3 regions of the Streptomyces sp. NPDC000983 genome follow, and region 1 is predicted to be linked to each of the others. Evidence: riboswitches for the same ligand, from Rfam matches in the RefSeq annotation. Region 1 holds a riboswitch; each other region holds the start of a gene.
The links. Region 1 has a riboswitch for cobalamin ahead of ABT296_RS34665 (ABC transporter substrate-binding protein). Riboswitches for the same ligand answer to the same signal wherever they lie in the genome.

Region 2: another riboswitch for cobalamin. It lies ahead of ABT296_RS04910 (ribonucleoside-diphosphate reductase subunit alpha); the one in region 1 lies ahead of ABT296_RS34665 (ABC transporter substrate-binding protein).
Region 3: another riboswitch for cobalamin. It lies ahead of ABT296_RS26770 (energy-coupling factor ABC transporter permease); the one in region 1 lies ahead of ABT296_RS34665 (ABC transporter substrate-binding protein).

What each region holds. Positions count from the first base shown of each region.
Region 1 covers NZ_JBEPBM010000053.1:14,091-16,346, reverse strand. The annotation lists gene ABT296_RS34670 (FecCD family ABC transporter permease) at 1-233, opposite strand, end outside; gene ABT296_RS34665 (ABC transporter substrate-binding protein) at 230-1,264, opposite strand; cobalamin riboswitch at 1,319-1,495, opposite strand; gene ABT296_RS34660 (hypothetical protein) at 1,630-1,938, shown strand; gene ABT296_RS34655 (effector-associated constant component EACC1) at 2,069-2,256, shown strand, end outside.
Region 2 covers NZ_JBEPBM010000003.1:190,069-192,324, forward strand. The annotation lists gene mctP (monocarboxylate uptake permease MctP) at 1-743, shown strand, start outside; cobalamin riboswitch at 1,001-1,140, shown strand; gene ABT296_RS04910 (ribonucleoside-diphosphate reductase subunit alpha) at 1,265-2,256, shown strand, end outside.
Region 3 covers NZ_JBEPBM010000026.1:96,095-98,350, forward strand. The annotation lists gene cbiQ (cobalt ECF transporter T component CbiQ) at 1-228, opposite strand, end outside; gene ABT296_RS26765 (energy-coupling factor ABC transporter substrate-binding protein) at 235-609, opposite strand; gene ABT296_RS26770 (energy-coupling factor ABC transporter permease) at 606-1,319, opposite strand; cobalamin riboswitch at 1,350-1,535, opposite strand; gene ABT296_RS26775 (hypothetical protein) at 1,628-1,843, opposite strand; gene ABT296_RS26780 (DNA alkylation repair protein) at 2,015-2,256, opposite strand, start outside.

The DNA.
Region 1 (2,256 bases):
GCGAGCCCCGCCCCGCAGACGGCGGCGAGCAGGGTCCGCGGCATCCGCAGGTTCCACACGATGCCGTCCCTCAGCGGCGCCAACGTGCTCTCCCCCAGGCCGAGATGGGCCGCGACGGCGGCCCACACATCGCCGGTGGAGATGTCGGCGGGGCCGATGGTCACGGCCACGGCGACCGAGGCGAGCAGGGCGGCCAGACCGCCGCCGGTCAACAGCAGGGTACGGGAACTCACTTGACGAGCCCGAAGTCCCGCAGACCGGCCGCCACCTGCTCGATGCCCTCGATCGTGCGGATGGAGGGGTTCATCGACTGCCCGCTCAGCAGCACGTACCGCTGCTCCTTCACGGCGGTGAGGTTGCGGGTGGCGGGGTTGGTCTCCAGGAAGCGGATCTTGGCCTCGGCGGTCTCGGCGGTCTGCTGCCTGCGGGTCAGGTCGCCGATGACGATGACGTCGGGGTCGCGGTCGGCGACGGTCTCCCAGCCGATCTGGGGCCACTCCTCGTGCGTGTCGTCGAAGGCGTTGCGCGCGCCGACGGCTCGGGTGATGGCGCCGGGGGCGCCGCAGCAGCCGGCGAGGTAGGGCGACTGGGAGTTGGCGAACCAGTACATGAGGGTGACGTCCGAGGCGTCCAGTCCGGCGGTGGCCGTGCGCACCCGCTTCTCCAGCGAGGCGACCAGCTTCTCGCCGCGTTCGTCGACGCCGAACACGCGCGCGAGGTCACGGATCTCGCCGTACACGGTGTCCAGGGTGAGGGGTTCGCTGCGCGAGCCGTCGCCGCCGCTGTCGTTGTCCTTGCCGGCCGCGCAGTCGGAGGGCGAGACGTAGGTGGGCACGCCCAGTTCCTCGAACTGCTCGCGGGAGGCGACGCCGCCCTTGCCGAGGGTGGAGACGAACGAGGCGGTGACGAGGTCGGGTTCGGCGTCCAGGACCTTCTCGAAGGAGGGGTTGTTGTCGGCGAGGCGCGGTACGGAGGCGTTGGCCGGGCCCAGGCCCTTCATGACCGGGTCGGTCCAGGTGGCCGTGCCGGCCATGCGGTCGGCGAGGCCGAGGGAGAGCAGGATCTCGGTGGTGCCCTGGTTGAGGGAGACGGCCCGCTTGGGCGCGGACTTCAGGGTGGCCTCGTGACCGCAGTTGTCGAGGGTGACCGGGTAACCGGCGGCGGTCTCCTGGGCCTTGGTGTCGTCCCCGGTCGAGGATCCGCAACCGGTGAACAGCAGGGCGGACGCGAGGAGAAGGACGGGGGTGGTGCGGTGCATGGGCATGCCTCGGGGGTCGGGGCTCGTACGCGGAGCCTGGCCTACGGAGTCCCTCCGCGCCGGGGCGCGAAGGTGCCAGCAGGTCTTCGGACTCGGGTTCGTCCGGTCGGGGCGCCTTCCCGGTCTCCCAGTGGCGTCGTGCCCCGCCCGTCCCCCTCACCGCTGCGCGTCAGTTCCGGATTCGCACCGGATTCCCTGGCCTCAAGGTGTGGCTCGACTGGCTCCAGGAGGCTATCAAGCCCGCCGTACGGTCAGGGCGTGCGGTCGGTCACTCAGGCTCCCTCGGTCCGTGCCGTGCCCCGAGTGGCGTGCCCTGCACGGAAGTAGCAGCCTGGAGAGAGGGGTGTTCTCCGACACTGCCACTCAAGGAGATGGCCGTGACTGCCACCGAGTACGACACCAAGACGGACACCGCGTTCTTCCGCGAGATCACGCAGGTGTTCAGGAACCACCCTGAAGCCGCGAAGAAGTACGCCCTGGCGAGCCTGGCACTGGAGAAGATGCTGGGCATCGACACCAGCCGGAAGATCGCGGTCTCCACCCGTGAGGGCGACCGGGTCATCACGGAGTTCCACGACCGGGACAAGCAGCCCCCCGTGATCCGGGCCCAGATCTGCCTCAAGTACGAGCTGCGCGGGCAGGAGCTGAAGTGCGTGCACTGGATGGAGGCCCCGGAGTGACCACTGCGGCACCGGGCCATGGCATTTGATGGCATTCCCGCTCGTTCCCTTCATTCCGCGTGTTTCCCTCCGCTGATCGTCCCTAGGCTTTGGCGGCATTCCGGCGTCGTCCGGAGGGGGAGGGAAACACATGCGCATCACCATCGCCGTGGGCGACGAACACGCCCTTGACCAGGCGCAGTTGCGTTCGCTGTACGACTGGCTCAGGGCGGACCGCTCGGTGCGGCGCACGGCGACCGTGACGATGACGTCGACGGCGCCGCCCGTGCCGGGGAGCCAGGGCCCGGGGTTCGACGCGCTGGCCCTGACGCTGGGCGC
Region 2 (2,256 bases), on a different contig from region 1:
ACACCACCATCCTGCCGCTGTACTCCCTGATGCTGGGCCTGCTGGCGCTGCTGGGGTTCATGGCGATCGCGGCCGGGGTGAAGGTGGACAACGGCCAACTGGCGATCCCGCAGCTGTTCGAGAACATGTTCCCGGCCTGGTTCGCGGGCGTGGCCTTCGCGGCGATCGGCATCGGCGCGCTGGTGCCAGCGGCGATCATGTCGATCGCGGCCGCCAACCTCTTCACCCGCAACATCTACAAGGACTTCCTCAAGCCCGACGCCACGCCGGCGCAGGAGACCAAGGTCTCCAAGATCGTGTCGCTGCTGGTGAAGGTGGGCGCCCTGGTCTTCGTGCTGACGATGGACAAGACGGTCGCCATCAACTTCCAGCTGCTGGGCGGCATCTGGATCCTGCAGACCTTCCCGGCCCTGGTGGGCGGCCTGTTCACCCGCTGGTTCCACCGCTGGGCGCTGCTGGGCGGCTGGGCGGTCGGCATGCTCTACGGCACGGTGGCGGCGTACGGCGTGGCCTCGCCCACGCAGGCCCACTTCGGCGGCTCCTCGAAGGAGATCCCCGGCATCGGCGAGATCGGGTACATCGGGCTCACGGCCTTCGTGCTCAACCTGGCCGTCACGGTGGTCCTGACCTTCGTGCTGCGGGCGGCGAAGGCCCCGGAGGGCGTCGACGAGACGAGCCCCGGGGACTACACCGCGGACGCGGGCGACCCGGGTGTGCAGAAGGACCTGGCCCCGCTGCACTGAGCGTTGCCGCCACGACGGGCCGCCGGACAGCACGCGCTGTGCGGCGGCCCGTCGTCGTACGTACCCACGCGCCGTACGGCGGCGGCCCGTCGCCGTACCCACGCCCCACGCCCCACGCCCCGTGCCCCGTGCCCCGTGCCCCAACCGGAACCCCGTGCCGGAGCATCGCGGGTTCACTCTCCTCATCTGTCAGTTGACGCTCTGAAGCCAGGGCGACACAACATCTGGGGGTACCACCGCGCCCCGGCACAAGATGTATGCTCGTGCTCGCTGCCGCCGCAGGGGAATCCGGTGTGAATCCGGAACTGTCCCGCAACGGTGTACCTGTGCATGTCCGTTCCCCGAACAGACCTGCACAGGAGTCAGTCCGAGGACCTGCCGACAGCGCGCCCGGCCATCCGGCCGGTGCGCTTTCGACGTCCGGGCCTCGTGGAATGGGCCGGTGGACGCGACGCCCCGTGCGCTCGTGAGCCGCCCCCTGCCCTCCGCAGAGCCCTGTGCCGAGCGAGGGAGAGCCCCACGTGACCATCGCGCCAGCCGATCCGGCTTCAGCCGACCTGGTTCAGACCGACGGTCCCGGTACCGCGCTGCTGCGGACCCTGACCGAGCTGACCGCCGACCTCCCCGACGCCGACCCCGGCCGGGTCGCCGCCGCGGCGCTGCGCGGCCGTTCGGCCCGGGCCGACGAGGCGGAGCTGCGCGAACTGGCCACGGAGGCCGCGGCCGGCCTCATCTCCGAGGACCCGGCGTACAGCAGGCTCGCCGCCCGGCTGCTCACCCTCTCCGTCGCCGCCGAGGCCGCCTCGCAGGGCGTCACCTCCTTCACCGGGTCCGTCGCCGTCGGGCACCGGGAGGGGCTCATCGCCGACCGGACCGCCGAGTTCGTGCGGATCCACGGCGCCCGCCTGGACGCGCTGATCGACACCGGGGCCGACGACCGCTTCGGCTACTTCGGACTGCGCACCCTGCACAGCCGGTACCTGCTGCGCCACCCCATCACCCGCCGGGTCGTGGAGACGCCCCAGCACTTCATGCTCCGGGTCGCCGCCGGTCTCGCCGAGGACGACTCCGTCCGCTCCCTCGACGAGGTCGCAGCGCTCTACCGCCTGATGAGCCGCCTGGACTACCTGCCCTCCTCCCCCACCCTGTTCAACTCCGGCACCCGGCACCCCCAGATGTCGTCCTGCTACCTGCTGGACTCCCCGCTGGACGAGCTGGACTCCATCTACGACCGCTACCACCAGGTCGCCCGCCTCTCCAAGCACGCCGGCGGCATCGGCCTCGCCTACTCCCGCATCCGTTCGCGCGGTTCGCTCATCCGCGGCACCAACGGCCACTCCAACGGCATCGTGCCGTTCCTCAAGACCCTCGACGCCTCGGTCGCCGCCGTGAACCAGGGCGGCCGGCGCAAGGGAGCGGCCGCGGTCTACCTGGAGACCTGGCACTCCGACATCGAGGAGTTCCTGGAGCTGCGGGACAACACCGGCGAGGACGCCCGCCGTACCCACAACCT
Region 3 (2,256 bases), on a different contig from region 1:
CGTCACCGAGAAGCCCAGCGGCACCCGGTAGGCCCGCCACAGGCGCCGCGCGGGCACCCCCGCCGGGCCGAGCAGCACCGCGACGGCGGTGACCAGGACCAGTACGGCACCGGGCCAGGGCGGCAGCGAGATCGCGAGCACGGTCAGACCGAGCCCGAGCACGGCCTTGTCCACGGGATGACGGCGGCGCCAGCGACTGCTGTGCGCCGCCGCGTCGATCGGCAGCACGCGGGATCAGTCCTGGTCGGCCCGCGAGGTCACGGTGACACCGCCGGACGTGTCCCCGCCGTCCGCCACCCGGTCCAGCGCCCGCCGCTCGCCCTGCCGCCGCCCCCGGCGCAGGCCGAAGTAGTAGGCGAGGACACCGGCCCCGAGGGCGGCCTGGAAGCTGAACAGGGCCGACTCGATCTCACCGGACGGCGGTTCGTACAGGGGCGAGAACCAGGGCTCGTAGTCCGGCTGGAGCTCGGTGATCGCCGTCTCCGCCTCGCCGTCGGCACCCGCGAACGGTTCCTCCTTGTGGTCGCCGAGGCCCAGCGCGAGCGGCAGCACCGCGAGCGCCGCCACGACCAGCAGCAGCAGGAGGTTGATCCTGGTGTTCCTCTTCATCGCGCCACCGCCTCGGTCTCGGTCTCGGTCTTCGTCCGGGTCTGCCGCCGGGTGAGGAGCACACCCAGCCGGGTCAGTTCGCCCTTGCTGGACTGCACCAGCAGTCGCATCACGAGCACGGTGAGCAGGCCCTCGCTGACCGCGAGCGGGATCTGGGTGACGGCGAAGATGGAGCCGAACTTGCCGAGCGCGCCGAGGAATCCACTGCTCGGGTCGGGGAAGGCGAGCGCCAGCTGGACGCTGGTGACGCAGTAGGTGGACAGGTCGGCGACGAACGCGCCGAAGAAGACGGCGACCATCAGCGGCACGTCGTAGCGGCGCAGGAGCCGGTAGACGGCGTATCCGGCCCAGGGTCCGACGATCGCCATGGAGAAGACGTTCGCGCCGAGGGTGGTCAGGCCGCCGTGCGCGAGCAGCAGCGCCTGGAAGAGCAGGGTGATGGTGCCCAGCACCGCCATGATCGGCGGCCGGAACAGGATGGCGCCCAGCCCCGTGCCGGTGGGATGGGAGCAACTCCCGGTCACCGAGGGCAGTTTGAGCGCGGACAGTACGAAGGTGAAGGCACCGGAGGCGCCCAGGAGCAGCGTGCTCTCCGGGTTCTCCCTGACTTCACGGGTGAGCGACCGAACTCCGTGGACGACGAAGGGCGCGGACGCGACGCTCCAGGCGACCGCGTGCGCCGGAGGCAGAAATCCCTCGGCTATGTGCATGGCTCAGCAGACCCTCTCCAGCACCTCGTGGATGGTTGACGCGCCTTGGCCGGTCTCCTGGCTGACGGGTGACACCGCCCGTGACTCCGCCTTCCCGGGTCCCGAAGGACCCAGTGGCTGCCCGTGAGGGCTGGAGCCGGACTTCCCGATCACAGTGGCGAGGGCCGCACCGGTATCGCACCGGATTTCCCGTTCACCAAGGCGTGGTGACAGTAGTGCCTGATCAGGTTGGCTGACAAGCGCTCCTCGGGGGCGCAAGGGCGGCGCACGCAAGCTCGCGCTCCGGCGCGCCCCCGTGGAGCGTGGCGTCAGTCCCAGCTGTATCCGTCGCCGAAGTTGAGGGTGTGTTCGAGGACGTCCTCCAGCGGGTCGTTGACGTCGACGCCGCTGACCACGGAGACCACGGGCGCGTTGTTGGTGACGTTGAGCTGGGGGCCGTCGTGGGCGGCGGCCTGCGTGGCACCGGTCCCGGCGACGAACGTGGCGGCCAGGGCGGCGGGGACGAGGGTGACGCGTGCGCGCATGAAGGCGCTCCTCCGAGATCGGAATCACACGGGCGTGGGGTCCGATCGCGACCTACCGCACGCGGGGCCCGCGATGTCACCGCGGGTGCGCGATTCACCTGTACGGGTCCGGTGGTCCGGCCGTGTGCCACGGGCCGAGGGATCCGTCACAGCGACGGCGCGCTCCTCGTCTCAACTCCCGCCGTCTCCCGGGACCGGCCCGAGGGTGAACTCCACCTCGTCGAACCGGTGCCCGTTGACCTGGAGTTGTACGGCGTGTGTGCCCGGGTGGTAGACGCGTGTGGTGATGGGGCGGAAGGAGTGGGTGCGGGTCAGCTCCGCCGACTCGCCGGGTGCCAGGTCGCGCCGGGTGAGTTTGAAGACCTTGGGCGCCGTCCGGCCGTTCGCCTTCATGTGGTGGACGACGTAGTCGA